DNA from 3 places in the Serinicoccus profundi genome. Region 1 is predicted to be linked to each of the others. Evidence: predicted binding sites of a transcription regulator. Region 1 holds the regulator's gene; each other region holds the start of a gene.
The links. Region 1 encodes LexA, which represses DNA repair genes until DNA is damaged. Its sites were predicted from a motif close to TCGAACANNTGTTCGA; they were not measured.

Region 2: a site for LexA is predicted at 2,450-2,465, ahead of recA (recombinase RecA). Genes of this name have one in related genera too.
Region 3: a site for LexA is predicted at 2,037-2,052, ahead of FA582_RS16720 (DUF6504 family protein). Genes of this name have one in related genera too.

What each region holds. Positions count from the first base shown of each region.
Region 1 is NZ_CP042862.1:1,061,458-1,065,334, reverse strand. Features, by position in the region: gene FA582_RS04965 (glycoside hydrolase family 65 protein) at 1-607, shown strand, start outside; gene FA582_RS04960 (hypothetical protein) at 651-1,313, shown strand; gene FA582_RS04955 (LysM peptidoglycan-binding domain-containing protein) at 1,347-1,769, opposite strand; gene lexA (transcriptional repressor LexA) at 2,035-2,760, shown strand; gene FA582_RS04945 (PRC-barrel domain-containing protein) at 2,832-3,164, opposite strand; gene FA582_RS04940 (Sir2 family NAD-dependent protein deacetylase) at 3,209-3,877, opposite strand, start outside.
Region 2 is NZ_CP042862.1:2,239,083-2,242,959, forward strand. Features, by position in the region: gene FA582_RS10360 (hypothetical protein) at 1-471, opposite strand, end outside; gene FA582_RS10365 (regulatory protein RecX) at 542-1,177, opposite strand; gene recA (recombinase RecA) at 1,177-2,199, opposite strand; gene FA582_RS10375 (NYN domain-containing protein) at 2,554-3,669, opposite strand; gene FA582_RS10380 (aspartate kinase) at 3,850-3,877, shown strand, end outside.
Region 3 is NZ_CP042862.1:1,268,481-1,272,357, reverse strand. Features, by position in the region: gene FA582_RS05850 (DNA polymerase III subunit alpha) at 1-1,033, opposite strand, end outside; gene FA582_RS05845 (SAV_6107 family HEPN domain-containing protein) at 1,039-1,509, opposite strand; gene FA582_RS16720 (DUF6504 family protein) at 1,558-1,983, opposite strand; gene FA582_RS05835 (polyprenyl synthetase family protein) at 2,296-3,378, shown strand; gene FA582_RS05830 (Rv2175c family DNA-binding protein) at 3,401-3,706, opposite strand.

The sequences.
Region 1 (3,877 bases):
CGACCCGATCACCACCGGCGACTCCACGCTGTCGGCCGTGGTGCAGTCGATCGTGGCGGCCGAGGTCGGCTACCACCAGCTCGCGCTGCGCTACTTCTACGCCGGCCTGTTCGTGGACCTCGACGACCGGCACGGCAACGCCGGCGACGGTGTCCACGTGGCCTCGACCGGCGGGGTGTGGAGCGCGCTCGTCGCCGGCTTCGGGGGCCTGCGCGACCACGGGGGTCAGCTGACCCTCGATCCTCGCCTCCCCGCCTCGTGGCCAGCCCTGACCTGGCGTATGCGTTGGCACGGATCGCGCCTGCGGGTGACGGTCGAGCAGCAGCAGGTGCGGCTGGTCGTCGAGGTCGGCGACCCGGTGTCCCTCGGCCTCCGCGGAGCGCAGGTCACGGTGGGTGAGGAGGAGGTGGTCGTGGGGCTGCACGACCACGGTCCGCGCCGCGCCGGCGCACCGACCTCCGAGGCGGCTGCGACCGGGAGCACCCCGACGGACCGCCGCTCGGGTATGCCGGGACGCCCCGGAGGGGTGGTCCCGCACAGCTGGCCCCAGGAGGAGTGGGAGTCCACCGGCCCCGTACCGGAGTCACCGGCGGTCCCGACAGCGTGAGCGGGATTGGCCCTCGTGCGCCCCATGTGGTCGACTGGAGGGTATGAGCGAGCCCACCGACATCCCCTTCCAGGACGACGACCGCCCGGCCGAGTCCATCTACGAAGGTGAGCGTCCGGCGGCCGAGGGCTCCACCTCGCCGGCCCCGGGCACCGGGTCGGACGGCGATCCTGCGTCTCCCGCAACCCAGGACGCCTCCGGCGACCACACCAGTGGGACGACGCGCCTCGGGCAGCTCGCTCAGCCGGAGCCGACGGAGACCGACACCCTCGCGGCGGGCGTGACCGGCGCAGAGGACCACGAGGGCATGACCCAGCTCTGGCGCGCCACCATGGACCTGCCGCACTGGTGGTTCATCGCGGTCGGCGAGCCCGGTGCGGAGTCCCCGGCTGCCGCGCAGATCGACGGCCAGATGATGCTGCTGACCTTCACCAGCTCGGAGCGGGCCCGCCACTTCGCGGTCCAGAACGAGATGGTGGCCCACGACGAGGACCTGCGCGCCATCGCCCTCACGCCGCAGGAGCTCGTGGACTCCGCACAGACCTACGCCGACGCCGGCATCGCCGGGCTGATGTTCGACCCCCACCTGTCCGGCTACTTCATCCCCACCGACCAGTTGCCCGTCGTCTGGGAGGCCGTGAGCGGCCTGCCCTCCCCTGGCACCGCTGCCGACGGCGCCCCTCGGACCGACAACCCCGCAGGCTGAACGCCGGGGCTTCACGGCCCCGTCGAACCTGCCTCAGCGACCCGGGATCACGAGCTCCTGACCGGCAGCGACCGAGGTGGTGCTGAGGCTGTTGGCCCGCTGAATCGCGGTGATCGCCTGACTCAGCGGGAGCTCCGGGAGCTGCTCACTCGCGATCTCGCTCAGGGTCGTCCCGCGCTCGACGGTGACCGAGCTCGTGGCGTCGGCGGGGCCGAGCAGGCCGACCATGGACCAGATCACCAGCGCCAGGACGAGGGTGGTGGTCGTCGTGATGGCCAGCCGACCCCGACGCGTCAGCCGCAGTTGGCAGGCGGCGGAGCGCCTCCGCGTGGCGCGGCTCGGGCGTCGCTCCTGATCTCCGACGAGCCGCAGGTGCGGCCGACGACCGCCGCGGCGGCTCGGGTCGGTCAGGGGGACCACGGGGGCCAGGATGTCGTGCGCGATGGCGGTGCTCATGGTGTTCACCTTCCTCGGGGCGGTGCGGTGCGGACACGTGTCCGATCGCACGTCTGTCTCATTGATAGCACACCCGTCGGATGATGTCGACACGCTGACCGAACACATGTTTGCCTTCGGCTCCCGGCGGGCGTACGCTGATCTCATGTCAGGAACTCAAGCACCCACCACTGACAGACCCTCTGACCAGCAATGATGCAGTCGGATGGCCACCGTGGCCATCCATGGTCGGACTGGGTGGGGCCCGCACGAGGGGATGGAGAGCATGGCCACGATTCACGAGATGCCGGACCGCGACGGCGGCGCCGACCTGACCAACCGCCAACGGCGGGTCCTCGACGTCATCCGCGACTCGGTGGACCACCGCGGCTACCCACCGAGCCTGCGCGAGATCGGGGACGCCGTCGGGCTCACCTCACCGAGCTCGGTCGCCCACCAGCTCAAGACGCTGGAGCGCAAGGGCTTCCTGCGCCGCGACCCCCACCGTCCGCGCGCCATCGAGGTCGTCCTCCCGGGCAGCGACGGCGCCGGCTACCGCCGGGGCGAGGGTGAGGGTTCCGCCACTCCCGTGTCCAGCGAGAGCCTCGACGAGACCGGGATCGGCGACGCCCGACCCCAGCCGTCCTACGTCCCGCTGGTCGGGCGCATCGCGGCGGGTGGCCCGATCCTCGCCGAGCAGGCGGTTGAGGACGTCTTCCCCCTCCCCCGGCAGATCGTCGGCGACGGCGAGCTCTTCCTGCTCAAGGTGGTCGGCGACTCGATGATCGACGCCGCCATCTGTGATGGCGACTGGGTCGTCGTGCGCCGCCAGCCCACCGCCGTCAACGGCGAGATCGTCGCCGCCATGCTCGACAACGAGGCCACCGTCAAGACCTACCGTCACCGCGACGGCAAGACGTGGCTGATCCCGCACAACCCGGCCTACGAGCCGATCGACGGCGACCACGCCGTGATCCTCGGCAAGGTGACGGCGGTCCTGCGCCGGGTCTGACCCAGACCCACCCTGACCGCGGCGCCGCCCCCGGCACCTCCATCCTCGTCGGGGGTGGCGCCGCACCCCTTTCATGCCGAGGGCGCAGGGCCCTCGTCGATGGAGTAGTAGTCGTAGAGCTGCTCCTCCTCGTCCTCGGTCAGGTGGCCGTCGCACGGGATGTCAGGAGCGTCCTTGATCATGTCGACCGGGTAGGGCACCTCGATCTGTCCGTCGCGGATGACGGCGTTCGACACGGGGCAGAAGATCTTGCGACCGCCGAACCATCCGGTGCGCACCGAGACCCACGCCGGTTCGCCGGTGCCGTTGTCCAGGTAGACCTGGTCGAGTCCACCGACCTTGTGGCCGTCCTGGTCGACGACCTCCGCGTCATACATCTCACCCAGCTGCTCGTAAGTGACCACTGGCGACCTCCTCGTCGCGGCCTCGTGCGGCCGACGCCCCCAGCCTAGCCACCCAGGTCCCGGACCAGGCGGGGGAGCACGTCACCGACGAGTCCGTCGAGACGCAGCGTCGCCTCGGCGTCACCGCGGGTGCTCCCCCGGGTGAGGATGGCGACCGGTATGCCGTCCCGCGCCGCGCGCCGGACGAACCGGTAGCCGCTCATCACCTGCAGGGAGGAGCCGAGCACGAGCAGGCAGCGCGCCTGCTCGACGAGGACGAAGGCCCGCTCGACGACCTCCTTGGCGACCGACCCACCGAAGAAGACGACGTCGGGCTTGAGGCGGTCCTGCCCGCAGACGAGGCAGCGCGGGGTCCGGAACGAGGTGACCAGAGCCTCCGGGAGCGCCACATCGCCGTCCGGTCGCACCTGGGAGGGCGCGTCGATCCGGTCGAGGAATCCGGGGTTGGCGTCGGTGAGCCACTCCTGCACCCGCTCCCGCGAGGTCTCCTCGCCGCAGTCCAGGCAGGTGACCGCGGTGAGGGTCCCGTGCAGCTCCAGCACCCGGCGACTCCCGGCGCGCTGGTGGAGGCCGTCGACGTTCTGGGTGATGACGTGGCGCACCAGACCGAGCCGCTCCAGGTCGGCGACGGCACGGTGGGCGGCGTTGGGCTCCGCTGCCGCGAACCGGCCCCAGCCCACGTAGGCCCGGGCCCAGTAGCGCTGGCGCCCCTC
Region 2 (3,877 bases), 1.2 Mb from region 1:
GGCGTCCCATCCGGCACTGTAGGCCGCACGGAGGTCCTTGGGGTCCGTGGACCCGGCGAGGCCACGCACGATCCGCGTGACCTCGTGCCCGTCACCCACAGCACCCAACGTCACCGCGGCCCACACGGCCTGCTCGGCCCGGCGCAGGTCGGGCTGCCGGAGCTCGCGGCGCACGGCCTCCTGCAGGACCGCCCGGGCCTCGGCGGTGGCGACCCGGTCGGTGTAGCTCAGCAACCCTGCCGTGGCGTCGCCGTCCTCCACCATGGCCTTCAACGGCAGAGGGTCGTCCGCGAGCTCGGCGAGGAGGATGGCGGCAGCCGCGCGGCGGTAAGGGCTCTCCGAGGCGAGCAGCTGACGCAGGGCGGCGACCGCCTCCGGGTCGGGCCTCCCCTGCGCGCGGAGGTCGGCGACCTCCCTGGGGTCGAGCTGGTCCGGCGTCGAGCGGAGACGTCGCTGCGCGGTCGCGTTCATGCCGATCAGCATAGGCAGCGACGGGCCTGGCGTGCAGCGCCCGACCTCAGTCGCGGCGCAGCGCCCGACCTCAGTCGCGGCCGTGCTCCGGCAGGTCGTCCAGAGCCTCCCGGATGACCTGGAAGGACACCCCGGCGTCATAGCCCTTGCGGGCCAGGAACGCCGCGAGGCGACGGGTCTGGACCTCGCGGCCCAGACCCCGCATGGTGCGGAGGCGTCGCGCGACGAGGGCGCGTGCCTGCTCCTTCTCCTGCTGCGGGTCGATGTCCTGCAAGATGGCGTCGACGAGCTCGTCCGACACCCCCTTCTGCCGCAGCTCCTGGCGCAGCGCACCCGCGGCGAGGCCCTTGGTCTCCTGCTTGGACCGGACATACATCTCCGCGTAGGCCTCGTCGTCGACGAGCCCCACCTCGGTCATGCGGTCCAGCACCCGGGCCGACGCCTGCGGGTCGCACCCCTTGTCGCGCAGCTTGTCCTCGAGCTGACGCCGGGTCCGCGGCCCCATGGCGAGCTGGCGCAGCACGACCTTGCGGGCTTCCGCCTGGGGGTCGGTGTGGGCCTGCTCACCCGGCGTCCCCGCCGTGTCGCCCTTGGGGTGAGGGTCACCTGTCGTCGCAGGGCCCGACCGGAGCCCGTAGGCGCTGGCCGCCGACTCGGCGGCCGCCAGCGCCTCCCGGGCCGCAGACAACCTGTCTGCGCCGGCCATCAGAAGTCGACCGAGACCTCACCGGTGACCGGGTCCACCCCGTCCGGCAGGTCTTCGGTCACCGGCGCCGCACCGATGCCGAGCTTGGCCTTGATGTTGCGGTCGATGGTGTCGGAGATGTCCGGGTTGTCCTTGAGGAACTGGCGGGCATTCTCCTTGCCCTGCCCCATCTGCTCGCCCTCGTAGGTGTACCAGGCTCCGGACTTGCGGACGAAGCCGTGCTCCACCCCCATGTCGATCAGGCCGCCCTCGCGGGAGATGCCCTGGCCGTAGAGGATGTCGAACTCCGCCTGCTTGAACGGCGGCGACACCTTGTTCTTGACGATCTTGGCGCGGGTCCGGTTGCCGACCGCGTCGGTGCCGTCCTTGAGGGTCTCGATGCGTCGCACGTCGATGCGCACGGAGGCGTAGAACTTCAGCGCCTTGCCACCGGTCGTGGTCTCCGGCGAGCCGAACATCACGCCGATCTTCTCGCGCAGCTGGTTGATGAAGACGGCCGTGGTGCCGGTCGTGCTGAGGGCACCGGTGATCTTGCGCAGGGCCTGGCTCATGAGCCGGGCCTGCAGACCGACGTGGCTGTCGCCCATCTCGCCCTCGATCTCCGCACGCGGCACGAGCGCCGCCACCGAGTCGATGACGATGATGTCGAGCGCACCGGAGCGGATGAGCATGTCGGCGATCTCCAGCGCCTGCTCACCGGTGTCGGGCTGGGAGACGAGCAGCGCGTCGGTGTCGACCCCGAGCTTCTTGGCGTAGTCCGGGTCGAGCGCGTGCTCGGCGTCGATGAAGGCGGCGATCCCGCCGGCCTTCTGTGCGCTGGCGACCGCGTGCAGCGCGACCGTGGTCTTACCGCTGCTCTCCGGGCCGTAGATCTCCACGACGCGACCCCGCGGCAGGCCGCCGACGCCGAGAGCGACGTCGAGCGCGATGGCACCGGTGGGGATGACCTGGATCGGCGGACGGTCCTCGTCGCCCAGGCGCATGACCGAGCCCTTGCCGTGCTGCTTCTCGATCTGGGCCATGACCGTGTCGAGTGCCCTCAACCTGTCTGTGCCGGCCCCTGCGGAGTTGGTGGTCTTGCTTGCCTGCGGCATGTGCGGTGCTCCTTCGTCTCGTGGCGGGCGCGCCTACCTTCGACCGACCCGCGGACCCCCCTCGGTGGGCGATCCGATGTCTGCGTCAGACGCTAGGTGCTCCCGCCGACAGACCTCGCTGCCCGACACAGATCTGTGGACAGCTCCGCCTGTGGCGGCACCATGTGGACCACGGTAATCGAAAGCCTGTACGACATCCCGCAGGGGGTGTCGCGTGTCGCGCCAGGGATTCGCGGACCCGACAACCGCCCGGGCACAGCGCCGCCCCACCCGCACCTCCGCTCAGGCGAGCGTGACGACATACCCCGTTCCGCGACGGGTCAGCTCGACGAGCCCCGCCGCTGCGGCGCCCTTGCAGAACTGCAGGAAGGAGCCGTAGCCGAGCGGCTTCTCCGAGAAGCCCTCCCGCCGGGCGCGGACCTGGTCCTTGAGCCCGGACAGCGCCACCCCCGACCCGTCGTCGAGCTCGGCGACGGTCTGCCGCAGCAACGCGAAGGCCTCCTGCCGACCACCCTCCTCCGGCAGCGTCACCTCCGGGTCACCCTTGGCCGGGCCCGCGCTGAGCTCGATGATGCCGCGGCCGGCGAGGTGGTCCAGCAGCTCGCCGAACGCGCGGAAGCCGTAGGCCGCCTCGGAGAAGGTCGAGTCCTTGCGCACGAGGGTGCGCTTGAGCACCGATGCGGTCACCGCACCACTGGAGCTGCGCTGGAGTCCCGACACGGTCTGGGCCACGAGCGAGGCGAGGTCGGTGGTGGACTCCTCGACCTCCTCCGGCTCCGGTTCGGCGTCCGCGTCTGCGTCTGCGGCCGGCTCGACCTGCTCCACCGCAGCAGCGGTCGCCGCTCCACGAGAGCCACCCTTGCCCCGCCCCTTGCCCCGGCCGCCCGTGCTCTTGGGTGCCTCGGTGTCGGGCGAGTCCGCCGGCACCACCCCGTCGAGGTCGTCGTAGTAGAGGAACTCGTCGCAGGCCGGCGGCAGCATCGTCGACGTCGAGTCCCGCACTCCGAAGCCGATGACCCGCTTGTTGAGCTCGCGCAGCTTGTGCACCAGCGGGGTGAAGTCGCTGTCCCCCGTGCAGATCGCGAAGGTCGTGATGTAGTCGCGCTCGTAGGCCGTCTCGATCGCGTCGACGGCCATCTTGATGTCCGCCGCGTTCTTGCGCGAGGCGCCCATCCGCTGGGTCATCTCGATCAGCTCGACGTGGTTGCGCGTCAGCATCCGGCGGTCCTCGTCGAAGTAGGACCAGTCGGCGTAGGCGCGTCGCGTCACCACCCTGCCCCGCTCCGCCAGCGCGTCGGCCACGGGCCGGAGGTCGAAGGGGACCCCGAGGTGGTCCCGCGAGCCCAGTGCGAGGTTCTCGTAGTCGATGAGCAGTGCGATCCGGTCCTCGTCATCCATGTCCCGAGGGTATGCCCCGCCCGCCCGGCGACCATCTGCGACGCCCGGTGGGGGTGAGCGGGGTGAGGGATTCCCCGGCGTCAAGGCCACGGCGCCCGACGGCCTAGACTGGCCGCTCGAACCTTCGGTCAGGACGCCGCCGTCCGGCTGCCCCGTCATACCCCCTGCACAGGAAGTCCCATGGCCCTGCTCGTGATGAAGTTCGGCG
Region 3 (3,877 bases), 210 kb from region 1:
CGCGCACGAGCTCCTCGGCCCGGGCGCCAGGCCCCCCGGCGCGCTCCAGCTGCCGGGCCAGCCCGTGCATGACAGCGGTCTGCGCGAGGTGGCCGGCGCTGCTCACCCGGTCGAGGTGCCGCTCGTCGAGCGCGACCCGGCGGCGGGCGGCGTCGAGCACGTCCACGACCCGCGCCTGCTCGGGGTGCGCGTGCCGCACCGCCGCCGTGAGCACGGCGGGGACGCCGACCTCGCGGGCCAGCGCCCACGACGCCGTGGCATGGGCCAGGCTCCCCGGCGTGCCCTCGGGCCCACCGTGGCAGACCACCTCGATCCGCACCGCCCCCGCGGGGAGCAGCCTCGCCCACCCCAGGAGGAGGTGGCGGGCCAGGTCGCGACGGCGGGCCAGCAGCGCCCGGCCGACGTCGGAGTCCGGCCCCAGCAGCAGGACGACCGGGGAGGCCCCGGCAGCGCCGGCGGCAGCCCGGGCGATGAGCTCGGGGGTGACCCGTGGCACCGAGCGTTCGCCCGCCAGGTGGGTGTGCGTGACCAGTCGGCACAACCTCGCCCACCCGGAGCCCGCCTCGGCCCCACCGCGCTGGCCCCGGGCCAGCAGCACCACCCGCGGCTGCTGGTCGTCGACGAGGGCGCCCCCCTTGACCGGGGTGCGCGGACCGCGCCGGTCCGGCCGGACGTCCAGCCCCTCTCCCCACCCGCGGCCGGGAGACATCCGGGACCGCTCGGGAGGTGTCTCCCGCAGCCCCGTCACGAACGGCGTGGAGGCCGACGCCCCGGACCGCCCGCCCGACCCTCCTGCGGGCGGCGAGCCCGCCAGCGCGAGATCCACCCCCAGCACCGGGGCGATCCCGGCCTCCGTGCAGGCACGGACGAAACGCACCGCGCCGTAGAGCCCGTCACGGTCGGTCAGCGCCAGCGCGGACTGGCCCAGCTCGGCCGCCCGCCGGACGAGGTCGACCGGGTGGGAGGCGCCATACCGCATGGACGCGCTGGAGGCGACGTGCAGGTGCACGAAGTCGTCGCCTCCAGCCGCCACCGGACTCACCCGTGCCCCAGGGGGGTCAGCTCGGAGTGCAGCGAGGTCTCGCACGGCAGGTGGAGCGCCGCGCGCACCAGGTCGAGGAAGTGCTCCGCCGCCCGCACCAGGTCATCGGCCTCGCGCGTCGTCACGGCCGCGCTGGCTCCTCCTCGCTCGAGCGCCACCCGCCGGCGGCCGGACGCGGCGAAGAACGCGGCCCACTCGGTCAGCTCGGGAGCGACCGTCGGAAGCATCTCCCAGACGCTGCGCGGCCGGCTGCGGCGGGTGGCGGTGGGCGTGGCGCGCGCCGCCAGCAAGGCCGCCCCGGCACGCAGGGCGGACAGGTGGGCCTGGGTGTAGCGCTCCGCCGCGGTCCCGCTGTGGCAGGCCTGCAGCAGCACGCCTCGCGAGCGCTCCAGCAGATCCAGCACCGCTCCTGCGGTGACTCCGGTCTCGGTGATCGTCATCCCGTCGTTCCCTTCCGTGATCCTCATCGCTGCTCCTGCGCGCGTCGGCAGCTGCCGCGCACGATGCTCCCGACCTCAGTCGGCGACCCGCTCCAACCACCACTGCTCGCCCTGGACGAGGTCGTAGACGCCGGTACCTGCGGCGCGCCCAGCACCCGCCTCGACCCGCCAGACGGTCCGCTCCAGATCTCCTCCCGCCCGGTCGGCGACATCGGGCGCGATGTCCTCGGCCGCGGCCGACCCGGGGTCGGCCTGCTCCTCGGAGCGCCACCACGGCACCCGCAGACTCCACTGCCCCAGCACCGCACGCACGAGGTGCACCCGGCCCCGCCAGAGGAAGACGGCCGGGACCTGCGGGTCGTCGTGGTCGGCGACCGTTCGACCACCAGCCCTCCCGTCACCTCCGCCGATCCCGGCCGGCAGCGCCGCCTCGACCCGGACACCGTGCTCCTGCGCCCGGCCCAGCCTGACCTCGACCGGCTCGTGGTAGCTCCTGCTCATGGATCCGCCTCCTTGGCACTGCGACCGTGCGGGCGACGGTCTTCACCTCGTGATCGAACTTGTGTTCGACATCAGCGATGGCACAAATGTACGACCGGACACCGACAGACTCAACCCCCTCCCTCCCTCTGTGGACAACTTCTGCGCGGCTCGAGCCCCTCCGGCGACCATGGTGAGCACGGCCCGGGTCGCAGGAGGGGGTGACCCGGGCCGCACGCCGCAACGGCTAGGCTCGGGTCCGGGCGACACCACCGGGACACACCGCCCTTCCGGCCACCCACCGGGGGCCGCCGAGGCACAGGAGGATCCGTGATGCAGGCCCTGGACGGCGTGGACCTGCGCCCCCGCGTACAACACGTCCTCGACGAGCACCTCGCCCAGCAGCGCGTCGTGCTCGACGAGCTCGGGCCGCCGATGGCCCCGTTGGTCGACGCGGTCGCCGACCTGCTCGCCGGCGGGAAGCGCCTGCGGGCCACCTTCCTCTACTGGGGCTGGCGCGCCCTCGGCGGCGCGGACGACCCGGCCGCCGTCCGCGCCGCGAGCGCCATGGAGATCTTCCAGGCGGCCGCCCTGCTGCACGACGACGTCATGGACCACAGCGACCTGCGGCGCGGGCAGCCCACCGCCCACCGGACCTTCGCGAGGCACCACCGGGAGCAGGGCTGGTCCGGCGACGCGGACTCCTTCGGCCACGCCGCGGCGATCCTGGCCGGCGACCTCTGCCTCAACTGGACCGACGAGGTCTTCACCAGCAGCGGGCTGACCCCCGACGCCCTCCAGCGGGCGCGCCCCGAGTTCGACCGGATGCGCACCCAGCTCATGGGAGGCCAGTTCCTCGACATGCTCGAGGGCGCACGCGGGTGGGGCGACCTCGACCTCGACCAGCGCCTGGAGCGGTGCCTCACCGTCATCCGCTACAAGAGCGCGCGCTACTCGGTCCAGCAGCCGCTGCTCATCGGCGCGGACGCGGCCGGGGTGCAGGAGCAGACCCGGGAGGGACTCCACAGCTACGGCGCCACCCTGGGCGAGGCCTTCCAGCTGCGCGACGACGTGCTCGGCGTCTTCGGCGACCCGGCGCAGACCGGCAAGCCGGCCGGCGACGACCTGCGCGAGGGCAAGCACACCGTGCTCATCGCCCAGACCCTGGCCCATGCCGACGCCGACGGCCGCGCCCTGGTCGAGCGCACACTCGGGGACCCGGATCTGTCCGAGGGGTCCGTCGACCGGGTGCGGGAGGTCATGGTCGACTCGGGCGCCCTGGGGCGCACCGAGCAGATGATCGGGACCGGCGCCGAGCAGGCCGCCCGGACGATCGAGGGCACGCCCGGGCTCACCGACGAGGGTCGGCAGGCCCTGACCGAGCTCGTCGCGGTCTGTACCGACCGCTCCACCTGAGGGAACGGCCGGCCGGACGGTCCTAGAAGGCCTGCTCCTGGGCCCGGCGCCGCACCTCGGTCTTGGCTCCGGCGTGGAGGGAGGCGATCGCGCTGCCCCCGGTCATCGAGTCGTCCGGCGCGTGCAGCCAGTCGATGATCTCCTCATCGCTCTGGCCACCGTCGGCGAGCACCGTGATGGTGCCGCGCAGCGCCGGGAGCGGACCCTCGTCGTCGATGAACCCTGCGGGCACCATCATCACCCGGTCGGGACCCCGGCGCCGTCCGACGACATCGCGCTCCTGCAGCCAGCGCCGGACCTCCTGCACGCTCGCTCCGGTGCGCTCCATGACGTCCGGCACCGTCAACCATTCCTGAACTACATCGTTGTCACTTACCACATCTACTAGTCAATCACATGTCACGACACGCCCAAAAGGTGGCGGTCGTTCCGTCCGCACGGTACTGTCCCTCATGCCTCACGGGTCACCTTGTCCCCCTATGCCCCGTGGGTGTCATCC